One region of the Leminorella grimontii genome, then DNA from elsewhere that is predicted to be linked to it. Evidence: predicted binding sites of a transcription regulator. Region 1 holds the regulator's gene; the other holds the start of a gene.
The links. The regulator sigma-54, encoded in region 1, starts transcription at its own class of promoters, with help from an activator protein. The targets are predictions, from matches to a motif close to GTTGGCACANNTTTCGCTNT.
Positions count from the first base shown of each region.

Region 1 (11,450 bases):
AATGGCTGCCGTCGCCGGTAACGTGGGCATCCTGCAGGTTTAGGGCATCCATTAAAATCTGTCTGATGAGGGTAGTTTCCATGGGCTTTTCTGTGCTCACTGGGTTAAACATGCCAAGCCGCTGCGGATGAAAAAACAACCAAAGTCGAGAAGCAGGCGGCCGTCATTTTTATAACGATAAAAACAGCGTACCGGCACATTTTACTGCGCCGGTACGATAGGCTAGGGTTTATAGTATCACAGCCCTTCGCTCTGGCTCACCAGATACGGCTGAATAATTTGCTGCAAATTGTAGAGCGCCATCAGCGAGCTCAGCTTTTCCGTCAGCCCGACCAGCATAACGGGGCGCTTACGGGCGGACGTTGCGTCCAGCAAATAAACCAGCATCGCCAGGCCGGGCGAGTCAACGCGATCGAGCCCGGCCACGTCAAGCGTGTGAACCTCTGGTGGAATAAACGTCTGACGCGCATCCCACAGAGGCATCAGCGTCTCACGGTTTAAATCGCCGCTCAACGCCATAGTGCCGTCATTAACCCGCCAGTCTAACGACGCCGAGGCCATTATTTGCTGTCCAGCTTAATAGGCTGTTTAGAAAGCGCGCTCAGCTGCGTGGTCAATCCGTCAACGCCGTCGCGGCGCAGCGTCTCCGCCCACTCGTTCTGCTTGGTGGTGATCATGCTGATGCCTTCGGCAATCATGTCATAGGCCTTCCACTCGCCGGTTTTGCTGTTCTTACGCCACTGGAAGTCAAGGCGGATCGGCGGGCGTCCGTTAGTGTCGTTGATGGTAATGCGAATGGACACGTTGTCTTTATCGCCAAGCGGCTGCTCCGGAGAGATCTGGTAGTTTTGGCCGTTATACATCGCCAGCGCCTGGCCGTAAGCCTGTTCCAGATAGGCCTCAAACGCAGGCATATAGGCATCACGCTGGGCCGGCGTCGCGTCCTTGTAATAGCGACCTAAAACCAGCGCTCCGGCATACTTCACCTGAACGTAAGGGATCAGCTCTTCCTTAACGATGGTTTTCAAATAGTCGGGATTGGCCTTGATTTTAGGCTGCTCCGCTTTCAAGCGGTTGAAGGTTTTCTCCGCCGCCGCCTGCATTTCCTGATAGGGATTATTCGCCGCTGCGTTAACCGCCAAAGGCGCAACGACAAGAAGCGCGGCCATCATAAAACGTTTAAACATAACTGTTCCTCTCACTACCCGTGGTTCATTACCCAAAATCAATGAGCGCTCTGCGGCTGTGCAGCGGGATCTTCCGCCGGCTTTTCATCGCCGCTCTTGTACAAGAACTGTCCAATCAGGTCTTCCAGCACCATCGCTGACTTGGTGTCTTTTAGCGTATCGCCGTTTTTAAGAATTGAGGTGCCCATATCTTCATCCTCAAAGCCTATGTTCAGCGCCAAAAACTGTTCCCCCAGCAGGCCTGCGGTACGAATAGACAGCGAGCTGGTGTCAGGAATGTGGTTATAGCGGTCCTGAATGTCGATAGCAACCCGCGGCAGGTAAGACTTTTCGTCAAGCGTAATATCCGCCACGCGGCCAATCAGCACGCCGCCCACCTTCACCGGCGAACGCACCTTAAGGCTGCCGATGTTGTCAAACGTTGCGTAGATTCGGTACGTCGGTTCATTGCCAAGCGACTTTACGTCCGCCACTTTCAAACACAGGAAAAGCAGTGAACACAGCCCAATGAGCATAAACACGCCTACCCAGATTTCCGTTTTTTTACTTTGCATCGATTTAGTTCCCAAACATCATTGCGGTCAGTACAAAATCCAAACCTAATACGGCAAGAGAGGCGTGCACGACGGTACGCGTCGTCGCTTGGCTAATGCCCTGCGACGTTGGAATACAGTCATAGCCGTTGTGCAACGCAATCCAGGTCACGGTGATAGCAAACACCATGCTTTTAATAAAACAGTTTAGTATGTCGGTATGCCAGCTGACGGAATCCTGCATCGCCGACCAGAAAAAGCCGCCGTCAATGCCCTTCCAGTCCACACCGACCATTGCACCGCCCAGAATGCCCACGGCGACAAAAATCGCGGTCAAAAGCGGCATGCTGATAAAACCGGCCCAGAAGCGCGGCGCCACCACCCGACGCAGGGGATCGACCGCCATCATCTCAAGGCTGGAGAGCTGCTCCGTCGCCTTCATCAGGCCTATCTCCGCCGTCAGGGCAGAACCCGCGCGACCGGCAAACAGCAGCGCGGTAACCACCGGGCCCAGCTCTCTGAGCAGCGACAGCGCCACCATCATACCGAGGCTCGCCTCGGCGCTGTAGGTGGTTAAAATAAGGTACCCTTGCAGCCCCAGCACCATGCCGATGAACAGGCCGGAAACGATGATAATCAGCAGGGACTGGACGCCGACGACGTACAGCTGCTTGATAAGCAGCGGCCACTGCTTTCGAAACTCCGGCGTCCCCACCAGCGCCCCATATAGCATAGCGCCAGAGCGACCGAACGAGCCGATAAAATGAATGCCCCGGCGCCCTAGCGACGCCAACGTCTGTAGCAACATCAGCTTAATAACTCCGTTTTATAATCATCGGCGGGAAAGCGGAAAGGCACCGGCCCGTCGGCAATGCCGTCAAGGAACTGCCGGGCGCGGGGGTCCGGATTAGCCCGCAGTTCGGCCGGAGATCCTTCGGCAATAACGTGATGCTCGGCCACGATATAAGCATAGTCCGCAATGCTCAGCACTTCGGGCACGTCGTGAGAAACGACAATGCAGGTAATACCCAGCGCGTTATTAAGCTCGTCGATAAGCTTCACCAACACGCCCATCGTGATAGGATCCTGACCGACAAACGGTTCGTCAAACATGATGAGCTCCGGCTCCAGCGCAATAGCGCGCGCCAGCGCAGCGCGGCGCGCCATGCCGCCAGAAAGCTCGGACGGCATCAGGTTCGCCGCGCCGCGCAGCCCTACCGCTTCAAGCTTCATTAATACCGTGCTGCGCACCAGCTCTTCTGGCAGGCGCGTATGTTCGCGCAGCGGATAGGCGACGTTTTCAAATACGGTTAAATCGGTGAACAGCGCGCCGGACTGAAACAGCATGCTCATTTTCTTACGAACGTCGTAAAGGCGCCTGCGGGAAAGCGAAGGGATATTGTCCCCATCAAAGATAATTTCGCCGCTGCTTGGGGTCAATTGGCCGCCGATGAGCCGCAAAAGGGTGGTTTTACCAATCCCCGAAGGCCCCATAATCGCGGTAACTTTTCCGCGCGGCACCGTCAGGTTGATATCCTGAAAAATTGGACGACCTCCGCGGAAAAACGACATCCCGCGCACTTCAACCAAATTTGTTGTCGACTTATTCATTCTCGTCCTTCACTATCAGGATGAAATACTTCATGTGTCCATCATAAGTATTTATATACTCTGGCTCAACTCCTCACCGTACGCCAAGACTAACGGTAAAGCAAAACCAAATCAGACCATCATCCATCACTCTATGAATCGGGCCGGCCGTTTAGCAAATTCTGCGGCCACGACCCGGCGGATATTATGACTAACGCACCATAATAAAGATGCTTCTTTACGTGAAATTTACACAAGCGGGCGATACAAATCCCCTTCCCCCTTACGACCACGGAGGATATAGCCTTATAATAGCCTCTAATCTCATTTCGCAGTTGGGATTTTACCATGTTGGCACTCATAATAGCGCTTTCGGCGACGCAGTGAGTTTGCGATTGGTGCCGCTGACCTGTTACGCTTAGCCACACTCATTTTTATGCCCTTATCGGGCGACGGCCGCTAACGTAGCGGTTGATATTTAGACTCATTTTTTGATTCATCCTTAAATACAGCGAGACAGCGCAATGTCCAGTTTTGACTTTCAGCAGGCGGGTAAGCAGGTTCTTGATATCGAAAGAAGCGCCCTGGACCAGCTTTATCAATACATAGACAAGGACTTCAACCGCGCCTGCGCCATGATGCTTGAGTGCAAGGGCAAGGTCATCGTGATGGGAATGGGGAAATCCGGCCACATCGGCTGTAAGATCGCCGCCTCTTTCGCCAGTACGGGAACGCCCTCTTTCTTTGTGCACCCGGCCGAAGCAAGCCACGGCGATCTGGGCATGATAACCGCAAACGACGTGGTGATAGCTATCTCTTATTCCGGCGAATCCAGCGAAATTATGGCGCTGGTTCCGGTCATTAAACGCCTGCAAATTCCGCTTATCTGCATGACGGGCAACCCTAACAGTGCCATGGGCAAAGTGGCCGACGTCCACCTGTGCGTTCACGTCCCTAAAGAAGCCTGCCCGCTGGGGCTTGCGCCAACCAGCAGCACCACGGCGACGCTGGTAATGGGCGACGCGCTGGCCGTCGCGCTGCTCAAAGCCAAGGGATTCACCGCCGATGACTTCGCGCTTTCTCACCCCGGCGGCGCGCTAGGGCGCAAACTGTTGCTGCGGGTCAGCGACATTATGCACGCAGGCGATGAAATCCCTCGCGTTGCCGCCGACGCGACGCTAAGAGAAGCGCTGGTTGAGATTACCCGTAAAAATCTGGGGCTGACCGTCATCTGCAATGACGACATGATAATTAAAGGCATCTTTACCGACGGTGACTTACGACGTATTTTCGACCAGAATATTGATATCAGAGATGCAAAAATCGCTGACGTCATGACTAAAGGCGGCATCCGGGTTTCCCCTTCGATTCTGGCGGTTGAAGCGCTGAATCTGATGCAGTCTAAGCACATCACAGCGCTTATCGTCGCCGAAGGCGATAAGTTGGAAGGCGTCGTGCACATGCATGATATGCTGCGCGCAGGCGTCGTTTAGGGCAAAATAGAACGTTTACGTCATTCGGGCTGAGCGTTTTAAAGAGTATTGATATGATTGATACGTGCTATGGCACTGTAGAAGAAGAGGTTTTCCAGCGCGCCAGCGCCGTTCGTTTGCTTATCTGCGACGTGGACGGCGTGATGTCCGACGGACTTATCTATATGGGCAACCATGGCGAAGAGCTGAAGGCGTTTAGCGTACGCGACGGCTACGGCATCCGCTGCCTGCTGACGTCTGGCGTTGAGGTAGCGATTCTTACCGGCCGTAAGGACAAGCTGGTTGCAGAGCGCGCAAAAACGCTGGGGATCGCTCATCTTTATCAGGGGCTGTCTGATAAGCTCGTTCCGTTCAACAAAATGCTTCACGAGCTGTCGCTGGCCCCTGAGCAGGTCGCCTATATCGGCGACGATCTTATCGACTGGCCCGTTATGGCGCAGGTTGGTTTAGCCGTGGCCGTAGCCGATGCCCATCCCTGGCTTCTGACCAAAGCGCACTTTGTGACCAGAACGCCGGGCGGCCGAGGCGCAGTACGCGAGCTGTGCGACCTTATATTACAGGCGCAGGGAAAGCTTGACGACGCTCGGGGGCTATCGATATGAGCAAGCTGAAGACCGTTATCACCGTACTGCTGACGCTCGCCGTTTTGGGCCTGATCGGCTGGAATCTGGCGGATAAAGAGGACGCTCAGTCCATCGTTCCGCCCGATGACAAAGAGCCGACCTACCAAAGCCAGCAAATGATCACCATCGTGTATAATCCCGAAGGTCTATTAAACTACAAGTTAACGGCGGAAGACGTAAAATACTACGCCAAGCCGGAAGACACCTGGTTTACCAGCCCGGTGATGATCGTATTCGATAAAGAGCAGGTCGCCATCTGGTCGATCCGGGCAAACCGTGCGAAACTGACAAAAAGCCGCATGCTTTATTTGTATGGCGATGTGGAGGTCAACAGCCTGACGGCCACCTCGCAGTTGGAAAAAATCAAGACAGACAACGCTGATATCAACCTGACGACGCAAGATATCAGCTCTGACGATCGCGTCACGCTTTATGGGGCAAGTTTTACCTCTGAAGGGATGAAGATGCGCGGAAACCTGCGCAGTAAAACAGCTAAGCTGATTGAAAAGGTAAAAACCTATTATGAAGTTCAACCAAAAGCCGGTAACAAAAATGCACCGTAACCCTAACGTCGGACGCTCGGCGCTTGTTGCCGCCGCACTGCTTTTGACCAGCACGTCGGCGTTTGCGCTAAAGGACGACACAAACCAGCCGATCAACATTACGTCAGCCCAACAGTCGCTGGACATGACGGGTAACGTCGTTACCTTTACCGGTGATGTGGTCGTCAAGCAGGGTTCTATCGACATTCGCGCAGACAAAGTCGTTGTAACCCGCCCTGAAAACGAGAAAGGCAAAGAGGTCGTGGAAGCTTTCGGCAATCCGGTGACCTTTTACCAGCTTCAAGACAACGGCAAGCCGGTGAAGGGGCACGGTCAGAAGCTGCGCTATGAGCTGGCGACCGACTTTGTCGACCTGACCGGCAACGCCTACCTTGAACAGCTGGACAGCAACGTACAGGGCGACCGAATCACCTATAAAGTTAAAGAGCAGAAGATGGAAGCCTTTAGTAACAAAGGCAAGCGCGTCACCACCATTCTGGTGCCGTCCCAGCTGCAGAAAAAGAATTAACCATGGCGCGCTTGCGCGTGACGAAAAGAAGAGTAAACGATAACGCATGGCAACACTAACAGCAGAGAATCTGGCAAAAGCCTACAAAGGCCGCCGCGTCGTAGAAGACGTCAGCCTGACGGTCAACTCCGGCGAAATCGTTGGCCTGCTGGGGCCTAACGGCGCGGGAAAGACAACGACCTTTTATATGGTCGTCGGCATCGTGCAGCGCGACGCAGGCTCTATCGCTATCGACGGTGAAGACATTAGCCTGTTGCCGCTGCACGCCCGCGCCCGCCGCGGCATTGGCTACCTGCCGCAGGAAGCCTCTATTTTTCGGCGTCTGAGCGTCTACGATAACCTGATGGCAGTGCTTCAGATTCGTAACGATTTAAACAGCCAACAGCGCGAAGACCGCGCCAACGAGCTGCTGGAAGAGTTTCATATCGATCACCTGCGCAAGAATCTGGGGCAGTCCCTGTCAGGTGGTGAACGCCGTCGGGTAGAGATCGCCCGCGCGCTGGCCGCCAACCCCAAGTTTATCCTGCTGGATGAACCGTTCGCCGGCGTTGACCCGATTTCCGTCATTGATATTAAAAAGATCATCGAGCACCTGCGCGACAGCGGCTTGGGCGTACTAATAACGGACCACAACGTTCGCGAAACGCTGGACGTCTGCGAACGCGCCTATATCGTAAGCCAAGGCCATCTGATTGCGCACGGTACGCCTTCTTCTATTCTGGAAGACGAACACGTTAAGCGCGTTTATCTGGGCAACGAGTTCAGACTTTAAGCAAAAGAGACGTAAAGCGGTACTATGAAGCAAGGTTTACAGCTCAGGCTAAGCCAACAGTTAACCATGACGCCCCAACTACAGCAGGCCATTCGTCTGCTGCAGCTGTCGACGCTTGAGCTACAGCAGGAGATTCAAACCGCGCTGGAGAGCAACCCGCTGCTTGAACAGGCTGACGCCCACGACGAAATCGACGCGCGCGAAGAGCCCGAGATGGAGAATATTGACACCAGCGACGCGCTGCAACAGTCGGATATTCCCGAAGACCTCCCGCTGGACGCCTCCTGGGACGAAATCTACACCGCAGGTACGCCTTCCGGCACCCGCAACGACTACGGGGACGACGAGCTGCCCGTCTTTCAGGGCGAGACCACGCTGACGCTTCAGGACCATCTGATATGGCAAATGGATCTCACCCCCTTTACCGAGCTGGATAAGGCTATCGCCGTCGCCATCATCGACGCCGTCGACGATGCGGGCTATCTTACCGTCCCGCTGGAAGACATCGCCGAAAGCCTGGGGCAGGAAGATGAAGCGGTAGACATCGCAGAAATTGAGGCGGTGCTTAAGCGCATTCAACGCTTCGATCCGGTCGGCGTCGCCGCGCGCGACCTGCGCGAATGCCTGCTGGTGCAGCTATCCCAGCTGGATAAAAACACCCCGGGGCTTACGCAGGCGTGTGAGATCGTTTCAGAGCACTTGACCCTGCTGGGCAATCACGACTTTAGAACGCTGCTAAAACTGACTCGAATCAGCGAATCGTTGCTAAAAGAAGCGATGCAGCTTATTCAAAGCCTCGATCCGCGCCCCGGCCAATCGATATACGCCAGCGAATCGGAATACGTCATTCCCGACGTCCTAGTGCGTAAAATTCAGGGGAAATGGTGCGTGGAGCTCAATACGGAAAGCGTTCCGCGGCTTCGCATCAACCAGCACTACGCCGCCATGACCAACACGCATAACGCCAGCGATAATCAGTATATCCGCAGCCATTTGCAGGACGCAAAGTGGCTGATAAAAAGCCTGGAAAGCCGTAACGATACGCTGCTACGGGTAACGGAATGCATCGTGGAGCGCCAAGAGGCCTTCTTCGAGTCAGGGCCGGAATTTATGAAGCCCATGGTTTTAGCAGACATCGCCCAGGCCGTTGATATGCACGAGTCCACCATCTCACGGGTGACTACGCAAAAATATCTGCACAGCCCGCGCGGCATTTTTGAGCTAAAATACTTCTTCTCCAGCCATGTGAGCACCGAAAGCGGCGGCGAAGCCTCCTCTACCGCCATCCGTGCGCTGGTGAAAAAAATGATCTCGGCCGAGAATCCCTCCAAGCCGCTCAGCGACAGTAAAATCGCCGATATGCTAACGGAACAGGGAATTATGGTCGCCAGAAGGACCGTGGCAAAATACCGAGAGTCGTTGTCCATTCCTCCCTCAAACCTGCGTAAGCAGCTGGTTTGAGCCAACGGTTGCTATAAATGATGAGCACGCTATCCACCACACAACTACGCGCCATTCTCAAGCCTGAAAGCACGCGCTGCGCGGTTCACTGTTCCAGCAAAAAGCGCGCGCTGGAAATTATCAGCGAGCTGGCCGCCGAGCAGCTAAATATCCCTGTCGCCACCGTTTTTGAGGCTATCCTCAGCCGTGAGCGCATGGGCACAACCGGCATCGGCGCAGGCGTCGCAATCCCTCACGGCAAGCTGGAAGAAGACACCACCCGCGCCGTTGGCGTATTTATTACGCTTGAGCAACCGGTTAGCTTCGACGCGGCGGATAACCAGCCGGTCGACATCCTGTTCGCGCTTTTAGTGCCTGAGGGCGAGTGCCAAAGCTATCTGGAAACGCTGTCAGCAATTGCCCAACGTTTTAGCGATAAAACCCTGTGCCGCCAGCTGCGCATCGCACAGACGGACGAAGAGCTGTACCAGCTGCTGGCCGGTGCGACGGACGCTCAGGAAGAAGCGCCGAAGCCTGAAGAAGATTCGTCCGTTGATGAATCGCATGATGAGAAGTAATGACACAAAATGATGGCATAAAGTTGCTTTTGTCATGTAGAGTGAAAACGTTATCGCTATATACGTATACAGTGCCAATGAAGGCAAACGAATTATCCTGCGGCGATGAGCGATAGCACAGCCGACCGTAGATTAACCTCGTATTACGATCACTAAGGGGAAGAGTAACATGGTGCTGATGATTGTCAGCGGCCGTTCCGGCTCGGGTAAATCCGTCGCGCTCCGTGCGCTGGAGGATATGGGGTTCTACTGTGTCGACAACCTGCCTGTGGTGCTACTGCCGCAGCTGGCGGAAACGCTCTCTCAGCGAGAAACGTCCGCCGCCGTCAGCATTGACGTACGAAACCTGCCTGAAACGCCAGAGATCCTGGAAGAGGTGCTCAACGGCCTGCCCGGCGACTTCACGCCCCAGCTTCTGTTTTTAGACGCCGACCGTAATACGCTTATCCGCCGCTACAGCGACACCCGTCGTCTGCATCCGCTGTCGAATAAAAACCTGTCGCTTGAGAGCGCTATTGACGAAGAGGACGCCCTGCTTGAGCCTCTGCGTTCGCGGGCCGACCTGATTATCGACACGGCCGAAATGTCCGTACACGAACTGGCCGAAATGCTCAGGGCCCGCCTGCTCGGCAAGCGCGAACGCGAGCTGACGATGGTGTTTGAATCCTTCGGCTTTAAGCACGGCATCCCCATCGACGCCGACTACGTGTTTGACGTGCGCTTCCTGCCTAACCCCCACTGGGATCCCAAGCTTCGCCCAATGACCGGGCTCGACAAGCCGGTAGCCGCGTTTCTGGACCGACACACGGAAGTTCACAACTTCATTTATCAGACCCGCAGCTATCTGGAGCAGTGGCTGCCGATGCTGGAAACCAACAACCGCAGCTACCTGACGGTCGCCATCGGCTGTACGGGCGGCAAGCATCGTTCCGTCTATGTCGCTGAGCAGTTGGCGGACTATTTCCGCTCGCGCGGGAAGAACGTCCAGTCCCGCCACCGCACGCTGGAAAAGCGTAAAACTGATGGAAAAAGCGGCGGTTAAAGCAAAAAATAACCCGTTAGCCATTCCCTGACTTTGCTGATATGATGCACAGAGTTAACACACGTTTCCGCGCTGACGAATTTTACGTTACGCGGCGATCGGATGGCTTATTATGCGATCCCGATCGTTTTAATTTGCTTAATACCTATTGATAATCGGGTTGCAACTTACGTTAAGCCCCCGCATTAAGCTGCGGGGGTTTTGTTTTGCTTAGAGCCCGCACAACGTTAATTGGGACTTCATCAAGGATATTATCGGAGTAATGTATGCTTAAACCCACCATCATCATCAATGAACTGGATGCAGAGCGTATCGATATGCTGCTTGAACGCCCTGAGTTCGCTTCATCGCCGGTGGCTCAGGCACTGACTGAAGAAATCGACAGGGCAGAAATCGTCGCCCCCGAGCAGATGCCGGCCGACGTGGTTACCATGAACAGCCGCGTTCGTTTTATCGATCTCAGCAATCAGGAAGAGCGGGTGCGAACTCTGGTATTCCCTAACGCCCTGACGGACAGCAACGAACAGCTTTCCGTAATGGCGCCTATCGGCGCCGCGCTGCTCGGCCTTCGCGTCGGCGCTGACATCAGCTGGCATCTGCCCAACGGTACGGTCACGAAAATTAAAGTGCTGGAACTGCTGCACCAGCCGGAAGCCGCCGGCGAACACCAGTAACGAAAAACCGACAATAAAAAATGGGCCGCGCGGTTTGCATCGGCCCATTTTTTTATCGTAATTTTTTACCGCAAGAAAGGCGCTTTATTCGCCCGCAATCTTCATTTGCTCAATCAGTACCGAACCACACTGAATGTTGCTGCGCGTCTCAACGTCGTCCCCAACGGTAACGATGTTACGCAGCATCTCTTTCAGATTGCCGGCAATGGTAATCTCGCTGACCGGATACTGAATTTCGCCGTTCTCAACCCAAAAGCCTGCAGCGCCGCGGGAATAGTCGCCGGTAACGGTGCTCACGCCCTGCCCCATGAGTTCAGTCACCAGCAGACCGCGCCCCATCTGCTTAAGCATGGCGTCAAAGCCCAGCCCCTGCCCGGCAATCCGCCAGTTGTGAATGCCGCCCGCGTGGCCAGTATTGGTCATGCCGAGCTTACGGGCCGAATAGCT
Region 1 is NZ_CP146357.1:3,308,663-3,320,112, forward strand. It holds gene ibaG (BolA family iron metabolism protein IbaG) at 1-82, opposite strand, end outside; gene mlaB (lipid asymmetry maintenance protein MlaB) at 238-561, opposite strand; gene mlaC (phospholipid-binding protein MlaC) at 561-1,187, opposite strand; gene mlaD (outer membrane lipid asymmetry maintenance protein MlaD) at 1,226-1,741, opposite strand; gene mlaE (lipid asymmetry maintenance ABC transporter permease subunit MlaE) at 1,746-2,528, opposite strand; gene mlaF (phospholipid ABC transporter ATP-binding protein MlaF) at 2,528-3,331, opposite strand; gene kdsD (arabinose-5-phosphate isomerase KdsD) at 3,835-4,803, shown strand; gene kdsC (3-deoxy-manno-octulosonate-8-phosphatase KdsC) at 4,857-5,405, shown strand; gene lptC (LPS export ABC transporter periplasmic protein LptC) at 5,402-5,989, shown strand; gene lptA (lipopolysaccharide ABC transporter substrate-binding protein LptA) at 5,979-6,497, shown strand; gene lptB (LPS export ABC transporter ATP-binding protein) at 6,544-7,269, shown strand; gene rpoN (RNA polymerase factor sigma-54) at 7,294-8,730, shown strand; gene ptsN (PTS IIA-like nitrogen regulatory protein PtsN) at 8,751-9,287, shown strand; gene rapZ (RNase adapter RapZ) at 9,457-10,329, shown strand; gene rnk (nucleoside diphosphate kinase regulator) at 10,596-11,003, shown strand; gene pmbA (metalloprotease PmbA) at 11,088-11,450, opposite strand, start outside.

Region 2 (11,450 bases), 150 kb from region 1:
GTAGATGGTGTGGGGACATCTGGAGAGCTGGCTCTTCCTCAGGCAGATACAGCGCATCAGGAATGCCCGCATTTATGGCTAACATGCGGGCTTTTCTGAAATAGCGACCAATACCCCGGCCTTATTTTCTTGCGATGGTAAGGCGTCGGGTTTGTTTATAAAAGCGCGGCGGTAACATAATAATTTTGCCTTTTTGCATTGCAATTTTCAGCGTTATTGTTTTAATCACTTGCCGACAGTAAAAAACGAAAGGGTAAACTTGAGCAGAAAAAAATGGCTGAGCATGTTTATCAGAATGAGTGCCGGGCGTTATTTACTGCGGTTTATTGTGCCAGCTTAACGTTAATATAATGGCTTGAATAATAATCACGTCATTAACTATTATTTAAAGAGGTCATTATGCAAAAGGCGATATTATTTTTATTTTTCAGCTTATTCAGCGGGAGCGTTCTTTCGGCCACCGAGGCTGAGTTTTTAGCCGAACACGGGCTTGCGGGGAAATCCGTTGAGCAAATCATCGATGCTATCGATCAAAATCCTCAGGCCCGCCCTCTGGGGTACTCAGCTTCAGTGACGGGCACAGCGTTGAAATTATCTTCAGGCAATCAAAGTTATACCTTGCCGCTCGGCGATAAGTTTTACCTCTCTTTTGCCCCCTATGAGCGGCAGACGCACCCCTGCTTCAATCACAGCCTTTCTGGCTGCCAAGGGGAAATGCCGAACACGCTGTTTAATGTAAAAGTCACCGACAAGCAGGGAAATGTGTTGGTAAATAGGGAAATGAAAAGCTATCAAAACGGCTTTGTCGGCGTATGGCTACCGCGCAATATCGAAGGCGTCATTGAAGTTAGCCGCGGCGGAAAAGTGGCGGCATTTCCTATTCAAACGGCCAGCGATAGCCAAACCTGTCTGACCTCCCTACAGCTAAGGGCCGCTGGCTGATATTCAACAATTTCTATCCGTTAAAAGGTTCTGGCAACACCCGCGTGACAAAATAACAGGCAGCAAAAACCCCCAACGGCATCGCTCTTGGGGGTATTTGATTGCGTATTATCAATCCAGACATTGAACGCTTTTAACACTCAGCTCCAGGTTTAACGGTCTTTGGCAAACTGTCGAACTCCCGCAAGCCATTTTTCTGATACGGGTCGCCAATCCAGCGTGGACGAGGCTGCCACGCCGGGTTTATCAGACTTTTATCTGCTTGCCAGCCGCGATAGCTCACGCCAACCAGCTCCGACCAACCGTGAATAAACTCCGTCAGGCTGAGCTTGCGGTCGGTGAACTGTTTAAGGTCAGCCTGCTGCTGGGCCGCCCATTGTGGAGACTGCCAGATAAAAAACGGCACTTCATACATCGGACGCGTCGGCGCGTACTCGTCGCGCCCCTGTTGGGTATGCGGCGGGGTATCAAACACCTCTTCGCCGTGATCGGAAAAGAACACCAGCAGGCCGTTCGGAGAGCTGTCGCGAAAGGTTTTTACCAGGCTTGAAACCACAAAGTCATTGTATAAATTGGCGTTGTCGTAATCGTTCCAGGCTTCTATTTGCCCGGCGTCAAGGGAGGGCGGTAAACCTTCGTTGCCGCTGAACCGGGCGTAACTTTCCGGAAAGCGGTACTTATAGTGGAGATGGGTGCCGAGCAGATGCACCACGATAAATTTTTTCTCTGCCGGATGCGCTAGCGCTTCGGCAAACGGGGCCAGCACCACTTCATCGTATTGCCGGCTTTTTTGGCGCCGCTGGTTATTCAGATAATACTGATGGTCGGTCTGGCGCGAAAATACGGTCAGCATGGTATTACGCTGGGTCATGGTCTGCTGGTTGGTTATCCAGAATGAGGTATAGCCGGCCTGCTTCATCATGTTCATCAGCGACGGCTGGGTTAGGTAGAGATCCGGGTTTTCTTCGTCGGCAAAGCTGAGGATCTGCTGCATGATCTCAATCGTATACGGTCGGGCAGAGACCACGTCGGTAAATACCGTCAGGTTCGGATCGCTGGCGGCCAGAGCGTCAAGCTCCGGCGTGGTTTGCCGGTGATAGCCGTACAGGCTCATGCGGTTGCGCTGGGTGGACTCACCCAGCACCAGCACCACGGTTCGCGGCGTGTCGCCGTTTTTATCCTGCAAATCTTCCAGCGGCGCGATGGCGCTGTTGCCGTCCAACTGCTGCTGCAAATTAGCCAGCTGTGCGCGGTACTGGCAGTAGGCGATAACCAGCTGCCATGGCGCTGCGGGTTCCATGCGCTCCATCAGTCGGGCCATAATTCGCCGCCACGGCCAGCGTGCGCGCAGGCTGCGACGCAGTTTCTCACCAAACAGCACGTAGAGGATCAGCAGGCTGACGCCGATTCTCCAGCCGGGAGAGAGATAAATGGGCTCCAGCTGGTTCCATAGATACACGGCAACGGCAGTATAAGCCAGCAGGGCGACAACAATCGGCCAGCGGAAATATTGTTTAAAGTACTCGCCGGCTTCCGCCGGATTGCTTTCGAACATGATAAACAGCACGCTCTGCGAGAATTCGCTGCCGTAAATCATGTAGTAGACCAACGCGCCAACGGAGCCGACCCATAGGATCACCCCGATGACCGCTGCCAGCGGCGCCATATAGTCAGGAAATAACAGCGCAGGGATCAACCACAGCGTGCTGTATAGGAGCGAATCGCGAAAACCGGTTCCACCGCTCTGGCGGCGAAGCACCACGACTATCTGTAGGACGGTAGAAAAATACCAAAAATAGAGCAACGCCCATCCTAAGGCACTCCAGCTGAACAAAGGGTTGGCGCTGAATGTCGCAAGCATAAATATAAATACCTTAAGGTTATCAGGCGGTCAGGCTAAATAGCGTCAGCGAAGTGCCCGAATGCAAAAGAATAGCTACAGCTAATGCCGGGGCTATGCCCAAGGAAATGCTTTTCTCCGGTAGGTTAGAACCTAATTATTAATACAACCTTAAGAAAGATAATGTTGTTTAAATGTAAATGAATGTAATGATATTGTTATTATTGATGCGGGTTATATACTCTAAACCATAAAAGCGTTGCATGTGTATTTTGTATATCCACTTAGGAGATATGATGAAAAAGATATTAATCCCTGCGCTGTTGGCTATTTCATCCGTTACGGCCTTTACGGTTCATGCTGCTTCCTCTCAGACAGAGAGCCAGCAAAAGGCCGCGCAGAGCAAGCTAAATTCCTATGAGCAAATTATGGTGGGTAAGGTTTGGGTAACGACCGAAGCGTTGAATCAGGATAAGAAAAGCGTAAGCGCGGAAGACAAGCGGGTTACCAACTTTTTTGGCGTAGCGGAATACTATCCCGACGGCACGTTTAAAATGACCACCCTTGACGGCAAGCCTAAGATGCAGGGCGACTGGTCATTCAGCGACGATGGTAAAAGCCGTTCACTGACGGCAAAGAATGACAAAGGCGACGTTCTGTTTACCCGCGTGGTTGAAAACGTCAAGGTAACTCCTGAGGAATATACTTACAGGATCTATCCTGAGCAGGGCAATAAAAACGACTATTTCGACATCGTTCATAGAGTAAAAAAATGACTGATTCTCAACGCCGTTTCGCCATCGCCTAAAGGTTGAGAATAAAGATAATCGCCCGCTTTAACGGGCGATTATTACGGGGAACGGTCAGAAACTAAAGCGGTATCCGCCGTTAACTTGACGCTGGTCGAATCGGTTGCCCGTTGAGCTGTCAACTTCCACATAAAGCGCATGGGCATCATTTATGCTGGCGCTAACCCCCAATCCGTTGTTCCACCAGTTTCCCTTGAAGCCGTGCGCTTCGCGTGAACCGTTCAGCCTATAGGCCGTGTTGCCGTCGAACTCTCTGACTAGCCCCGTTTTCAGGTAAACGTCAACTTTGCTATTACCTACCGCTGTTTCATAGCCAAACAGCGTGCCGACGCGGCCAATCATTGACTCGTAGCTGCCAAGACGGATCCTCAGGCCGTTGCTGGCGTTGATGTGCGCTGCGGTCTGATGCCCGTAGGTGAATTGAGCCTGTGGCTCAATATAGAAGCCGTTGCCCGGCAGGCTAAGACTGAGCCTCTGCCCGACTTCTACCGAAGCGCTGGCGCCCGTTGAGCTACCGCTGCCGCTGACCTTATTACTTTGGCTGTCCATCACGCTGAACGAGTTTTTCAGGCGGGAAAGCTTGGCGATGCCGTCAATGTAGAAACCGCTATCCGCCATATAGGTTGCGTAAAGGCCCACGTGGTGAGACTGCACTGTGCCGTCTCCGCTACGGTAGTCCGGTGAACCGCGGGTCAGGCCCATAAACGTGCCGATGTACAGAGGCGTTTCGGCGGAAACGCGTTTATCGAAGCCCAGCTGCGTTCCGCTATAGGTCATGTCAAATCCGCTCAGCTTGCCGCTGGCGAAGGCGTCGAACTTACCGCCGAACCCGCGCATCCACGCGTTACCCCGCTCGCCGCTTTGACGCAGGTCGCCCATACGCTGCATCAGCGTCTGGGTTTCGGCATAGTTCAACAGATAGCCGACGTTCAGGTAGTTACCGCCGGCGTCCGCCGTTGTTGTGACGGGCGGTTTTGGCTTTTCCTCCGGAGTTGGATCCGTTGGTGGAATATAAGCGCCGGAAGAGTACAGCTCCCAGCTGTTGCCGTTCTTGCGCACGTCGTACAGATAGCCTCCCAATTCCACCTGAGAGGTGGACGTGAAGCTTGCGGCGCCGTCTGCTGTTTCCACTACCGTTAATACCTCATTGCCGGTGGTCGCCAGGCTGCCGCGGTTCGTTATGGTTAATAAGTGGTTTCCAGCGCTGGTTTCCGTCACTACCAGCCTGTCGCCCGCGTTGTTGATACCGTCACCGACAATGTCGGTACGTAAAACGAACGAGCCGTTGCCACTCAGATGGGCGACGCTCAGCGTAGAGTAGCCACTGCCGGACTGCGCATGGGAAAGATCGACCGTAGAATTGTTGAGCGTCAGCTTATCCAGGCCAGAGCTACCGGTCAGGTTCCAGCGGCTGTCGCTTATCACGACGTTTGGCGAGCGGCCGCTTATGCTGTCGCTGTGGGCGCTTCCTGCCCAAACGGAGCCTGAACTCATGTTCAGGTCGAGCGATGCGCCTCGAATATCGCCGCTTAGCCGAGAAGCCGCACTGTCGATGACGGCAGAGGCAGTACCAGGGGCCTTACCTTCGAGATCGAGAATAATGCCGGACTGAGCCTCAACGGAAGCATTATTCAGGGATAGTTTTGCGTTTCCGCTCTCAATCTCAAACGCGGCTTTTTCCGCCCTTAGCGTGCTGTCCGTCAGCGTAAGCTGAGCCTGCGTGGTCATGTCGTCATTTTTAACGGAGAGTCCTACAGAGCCTTGCCCCAGAGCTTCTACCGCGCTTGAGCGTATGGTGATGTCTCCGCCGTTTTTAACGCTGAGCGCGGTACTGTCAACACCCGTGACCCGAATTCGGCTACCGTCTGAGGCCGTCATCGTTCCGCCGGTCAACACCGATAGCCCAACAGCCGCATCGCGTGAAGCGAGGCCGTCTACTGCGCTCAGACGTATCGTCGAGCCGGTTTTTGCAAGTGCGATTGCCGTTGCGCCGCCACCCTGTATTTCAATCTTCCCTCCGGTCATCGTGATGGCGCTATTAAGCTGTGCTGCTATGCCGACGCTGTCCTCGCCCGATGTGGTAATGTTGCTGTCGATGACGCGAGCCTCGGAGCCGGCTCCATAAGTCATTACGCCGATGCCTTGCTGCCCTTGGGTTTTAATTTCTCCTTGGCGGAAGGTAAGGCGTCCGCCGTCGGTAAGCTGAGCGCCGAAGCCTAAACTGCCGGTGGTTTCGATAGTCACATTGTCAGCGTCTACCAAAGAAGGGAGCCCGGTATACGTTCCTGAACCGGTAGAAAAAATGCCGGCGGCTCCGGAACCCGACGTTGTCAGATGGCTGTCGCGTAACGCTATATAGCCGCCGCTTTGAGCAACGGCGGCGTGGCTGCTTGAGCCGGCGGTGGTTACCGTTGTCTGCGCTGCTTCAATGGTGGATTGGGCGTTACCGTTGTCCCATCTTGCCCACAGAGCATAAACGAAGGAGTCATTGGCGTTGTCTGACGTTACCGTACTGTTGGTAAGAACGATTTTTCCGCCGCTTCCCGCGTATGCGCCGCCGGAACTGTATGACGTAGGTAGAAGCGTTAGCGAATCACCTATCGCGGTGGTTCCCTGGCCAAAGACCTTGAGGGCCCCGTTGCCTTGTCCGCCGTCAGTATAGGTTTCGTTATTGAGGTAATGCTCTTGGCCGTCAACAAGGTTTATTGAGGCTGCGTATGCTGTCGTGCTGAATAAAAATAATGCCGTTGTGCATATTGAACTATTTATTAGCGCATTATTAGTTATCTTCATATCCTTATTAAGTTCCTTTATTTGTCCTGGCGGCGATAAAAGTGGGGGCGCCGCAATTCCTTAAGATCTCGGTATATTAATTGCTAATATCGAAGGCTGATTTCACGACTCTGTCGCGCAAGGTTAGTATGCAGGCGTTTCTCTTGATATTACAACTTTTTTGAGTGTTCTTTTGCTTTGCCCTATAAGCTTAATTAATAATTAACGTGTTGTTTGTTTTGTATTTTATGTTTTTAAATGCATTGCATTCCTAATTTTGCAGAGAGCGATTGGGTGGGGTGGAGGCATTAGGAAAAGCGGAGATGACCGAAACGTGATCTATTAAATGAGATAGAACCAGCGCCGCCTTTGTAAGGCAGCACCTTAAATGATTGGTATTCATACGGGGATCGCACGCTAACGAGGAGAGCTTCTCTACTTCAGCCCTAACCTTTTAGCAAGGCGATGCAGGTTTGCAACGTCGGTCTGCAGCGCCCTCGCACTGGCCGCCCAGTTCTGGTCGTGCTGTTTCAGGGCGTCGGTAATCAGCCGGCGCTGGAAATCCGCCGTTGCGTTTCGAAGATTGACGTTCTGCGCCGGAGCTTCAGGGGTTTCAGGCCTGGCCGTCGGTTCGTTTTGCAGAGTAAAGTGAGCCGGTTCCAGTAATATTTCGTCTTTGGGTTTTCCTGCTCGGGCAAGAATAACCGCGCGATAAACCGCGTGTTCCAGTTCGCGCACGTTGCCGGGCCAGTCGTAGTTGATTAGCTTGGCGCGCGCGGTCTGGCTTAGCACCACTCGCGACAGGCCAAGCCGCGCGCGGCACTGCTCGCAAAAGAATCCTGCCAGTAAAATTACGTCTTCTCCGCGTTCGCGCAGCGGCGGCAGAATTAAGGGGAAAACGCTCAGGCGATGATAAAGGTCTGCTCGGAATCGGCCTGCCTGAACCTCTTCTCTTAAGTCGCGGTTTGTCGCCGCCAGCACCCGAACGTCCACCCGCAGGCTGCGATCGTCACCGACGCGCTGTATATCGCCATATTGGAGTACGCGCAGCAGCTTAGCCTGAAGTGAGAGGCTTAGTTCGCCGATTTCATCCAAAAACAGCGTGCCGTTGTCCGCCATTTCAAACTTGCCGCTGCGGTTGCTTATTGCGCCGGTAAAGGCGCCTTTAACGTGGCCGAACAGTTCGCTTTCCGCCACGCTTTCGGGCAGCGCCGCGCAGTTAAGGTAGACCAGAGGGCTTACTGATCGAGGAGACAGCTCGTGGATGGATTTAGCGACCAGTTCCTTACCGGTGCCGGTCTCACCGATAATCAATACGTTCAGATCGGAAGCAGCGACGATATCGATCTGTTTTTTCAAATCAATCATGCCGGACGACAGGCCGATCGTTTCCGTATGGCTGCCGCTGCCGAAAGACGGCGCCGTTGGCCCCGGCAGCAAATTCTGATTTTCCAACTGCTCAATCAACAGGGCGTTGTTTAGCGCGCCGGCGGTTAATGCGGCGATTAAACGAAGCTCTTCGTCGCTGAAGGCGTCAAACCGTTCTGGCTCCAGGCCGTCGAGGGTCAGCGCGCCGATAAGGTTCTGTCCGGCAAACAGGGGCAGGCCTACGCAGGCGTGAACCTTAAGGTTTTCCTGTGCAGGGATCAGGCCGTCGTAAGGGTCGGGCAGGTCGCTGTCCGATGGGAAGCGTACGACGTCTCCCGCGCGGGCTATCGCCTCAAGGCGTGGATGTTGTTCAATGATAAAGCGCCTTCCCAGAACGTCCTTTGCCAACCCGTCAATCGCGAGGGGAATAAACTGTCGGTCTTCATAGCGTAAGAGAGCGGAGGCATCGCAGCCTAGGATTTGGCGCAGCGTCGTTATCAGGCGCTGGAAGCGGTCCTGATGGCCGACGTTGCTTTGCAGCTCAATAGCGATTTTGGCCAGTGCGTTTACTGAAAAGCTCATCGATGTCTCCATAGTCAATATGACCGCAATAATGTCATATTGACTATTTTCTTAAAAGTCATTTTGACAGTCATTAAAGACCAGAAATTTAAGATAATCATGTAAATCAATTAATTAAAAGTTTGGCACGGATGTTGATTATAGACATGTATCTGTTCCATAAATCTTAATTATTGATGAGGCCGTTATGACTATCCATGTAAAAAGCAATATCCACTGGGTCGGACAGCGTGACTGGGAGGTTCGTGATTTTCACGGAACCGAATATAAGACCCTGCGGGGCAGCAGCTACAACAGTTACCTCATCCGTGAAGAAAAGAACGTGCTGATAGACACCGTCGACCATAAGTTTAGCCGCGAGTTCGTACAGAACCTGCGTGCGGAAATCGATCTGGAAGACATTGACTACGTCGTTATCAACCACGCGGAAGAAGACCATGCCGGCGCGCTGACGGAGTTGATGTCCTACATTCCGAATACGCCGATTTACTGTACCGCTAACGGCATTGACTCCATTAACGGCCACCACCACCACCCGGAGTGGAATTTTAACGTCGTGAAAACCGGCGACAGCCTGGATATCGGCAACGGCAAAAAGCTTATCTTTATTGAAACGCCGATGCTGCACTGGCCCGACAGTATGATGACCTATATTACGGGCGACGCCGTACTGTTCAGTAATGACGCCTTCGGCCAGCACTACTGTGACGAACGCCTGTTCAACGATGAAGTGGATCAGATCGAGCTGTTTGAACAGTGTCAGCGCTATTTTGCGAACATCCTGACGCCGTTTAGCCGCCTGGTGGCGCCGAAAGTGAACGAGCTGCTCGGTCTTAACGTGCCGGTCGATATGATTGCAACGTCCCACGGCGTGGTGTGGCGCGATAATCCGCTACAGATCGTTGAACGCTACCTTGAGTGGGCGAACGACTATCAGGAAGACCGAATTACGATTTTCTACGACACCATGTCTAACAATACGCGCATGATGGCGGACGCGATTGCGCAGGGGATCAACGACGTGGATCCGCGCGTTGCGGTAAAGATCTTTAATATTTCCCGCAGTGACAAGAACGACGTCCTGACGAACGTATTTCGCTCTAAGGGCGTGCTGGTGGGCTCTTCCACCATGAACAACGTCATGATGCCTAAAGTGGCGGGCATGCTGGAGGAAATGGCCGGCCTGCGTTTTCGCAATAAAAAGGCCTCGGCCTTCGGCAGCTACGGATGGAACGGCGGCGCGGTAGACCGTATCCAGACTCGCCTGATGGACGCCGGCTTTGAAACCACCATTTCTTTGAAAGCCAAGTGGCGCCCGGATTTAGACACGCTGGAAGCATGCCGAGAGCACGGCCGAGAGGTTGCCCGCCAGTGGGCGCTTTCACCGCTGCCGGAAACGACCGATGCGCAGGCTGAAGCCGCAGCTCAGGACGGATGTGCCTGCGCCGCCGCGGCTCAGCTAGGGCCCCGCATGCAGTGTAGCGTGTGCCAGTGGATTTACGATCCTGCGAAAGGCGAACCGATGCAGGGCGTTGAACCGGGAACGCCGTGGAGCGAGGTGCCGGACGGCTTCCTGTGCCCAGAGTGTTCTTTGGGAAAAGAGGTCTTTGACGAGCTGGCTTCGGAGGCAAAATGAACAACGGCATTGTGATTATCGGCTCGGGCTTCGCGGCCCGCCAGCTGGTGAAAAATATCCGCAAACAGGATACGAACGTCCCCGTTACGGTGATCGCCGACGACAGCATCGATGAATACAACAAGCCCGATCTTAGCCACGTTATCAGTCTGGGCCAGCGCGCGGACGATCTTACCCGCCAAACGGCGGACGAGTTCGCCGCACAGTACAACCTGCGGCTCTTTCCCTTTACTCGAGTAATGGGAATTGACGCCGACGCCCGCGAAGTCATAGGGCAGGAGCAAAAGTGGAAATTCGACAGGCTGGTGTTGGCGACAGGGGCCAGCGCCTGCGTGCCGCCGGTTCCAGGCCATGAGCTGATGTTGACGTTGAACAGCCAGACGGAATACCGCAACTGCGAGTCTCGCCTGCTGAATGCGCAGCGGGTGCTGATTGTCGGCGGCGGGCTGATTGGTTCTGAACTTGCCATGGATTTCTGTCGGGCCGGAAAAGCAGTGACCGTTGTGGACAGCGCCGCCAGCATTCTGGCATCGCTGATGTTGCCGGAAGTGAGCGGACGCTTACAGCATCGCCTTACGGAAATGGGCGTTCATCTGTTGCTCAGTTCGCAGCTGCGGTCGTTAGCGCAAACGGAAACCGGCGTCGTCGCCACATTTGACCGCAGCCGCAGCGTTGAGGTTGACGTCGTGATTGCTGCGACCGGTTTGCGCCCGCGGGTCGCTTTGGCCCAAGGCGCGGGGGTAAAGGTAAATCGGGGCATCGTCGTGAACAGTCTCCTGCAAACCAGCTGCCCGGATATCTATGCGCTGGGCGACTGTGCGGAAATCAACGGCCAGGTGCTGCCCTTCCTTCAGCCCATTCAGCTTAGCGCAATGTATTTGGCGAAGAATTTGCTGGGGGGCGAGGCGCCGCTCAAACTGCCGGCCATGCTGGTGAAGGTAAAAACGCCGGCTATGCCGCTGCATCTGGCGGGAGAAACCAGCCGCCGCGACCTGAGCTGGCAAATCAGCGCTGAGTTGGAAGGGATGGTGGCCAAAGGCCTTGATGCGCAGGGTCAGCTTCGCGCCTTTGTCGTCAGCGAAGATCGCATGAAAGAGGCGTTTGCATTACTGAAGGCGATGCCCGCCTGAATGCCTCATGAAGGCCGCGCCCGTTTCTCACTAAAACGTAGGAGATTCACTATGGAACGCATCCCGAGCCACTTTATTCATACCCGCTCTACGCCGTTTTGGAATAAAGCGACGGCGCCCGAGGGGCTTTTCCTGCGCCATCTTGATAAGGGAACCCGGCCCGGAGTTTATCCTCGCCTGTCGGTGATGCGGGGGGCTGTGAAATATCTTGGATATTCAGACGCGCAGTGCGCAACGCCTGAATGCGAAATGGTCATTAAAGCCGGGCGCTTCGGCGTATTCCCGCCTGAAAAATGGCACTGCATTGCGCTTTTAACGGATGATGCCTGTTTCAACATCGATTTTTTTGTCGACCCGACAGTCTTGACGTC
Region 2 is NZ_CP146357.1:3,460,963-3,472,412, reverse strand. It holds partial or broken gene V8L73_RS16045 (deaminase) at 1-4, shown strand, start outside; gene cueP (copper-binding periplasmic metallochaperone CueP) at 400-942, shown strand; gene cptA (phosphoethanolamine transferase CptA) at 1,076-2,803, opposite strand; gene V8L73_RS16030 (DUF4822 domain-containing protein) at 3,076-3,558, shown strand; gene V8L73_RS16025 (autotransporter outer membrane beta-barrel domain-containing protein) at 3,646-6,384, opposite strand; gene norR (nitric oxide reductase transcriptional regulator NorR) at 6,799-8,313, opposite strand; gene norV (anaerobic nitric oxide reductase flavorubredoxin) at 8,501-9,949, shown strand; gene norW (NADH:flavorubredoxin reductase NorW) at 9,946-11,079, shown strand; gene V8L73_RS16005 (DUF1971 domain-containing protein) at 11,131-11,450, shown strand, end outside.
Region 2: norV (anaerobic nitric oxide reductase flavorubredoxin) is a predicted target of sigma-54. The motif match lies at 8,435-8,454, and genes of this name have one in related genera.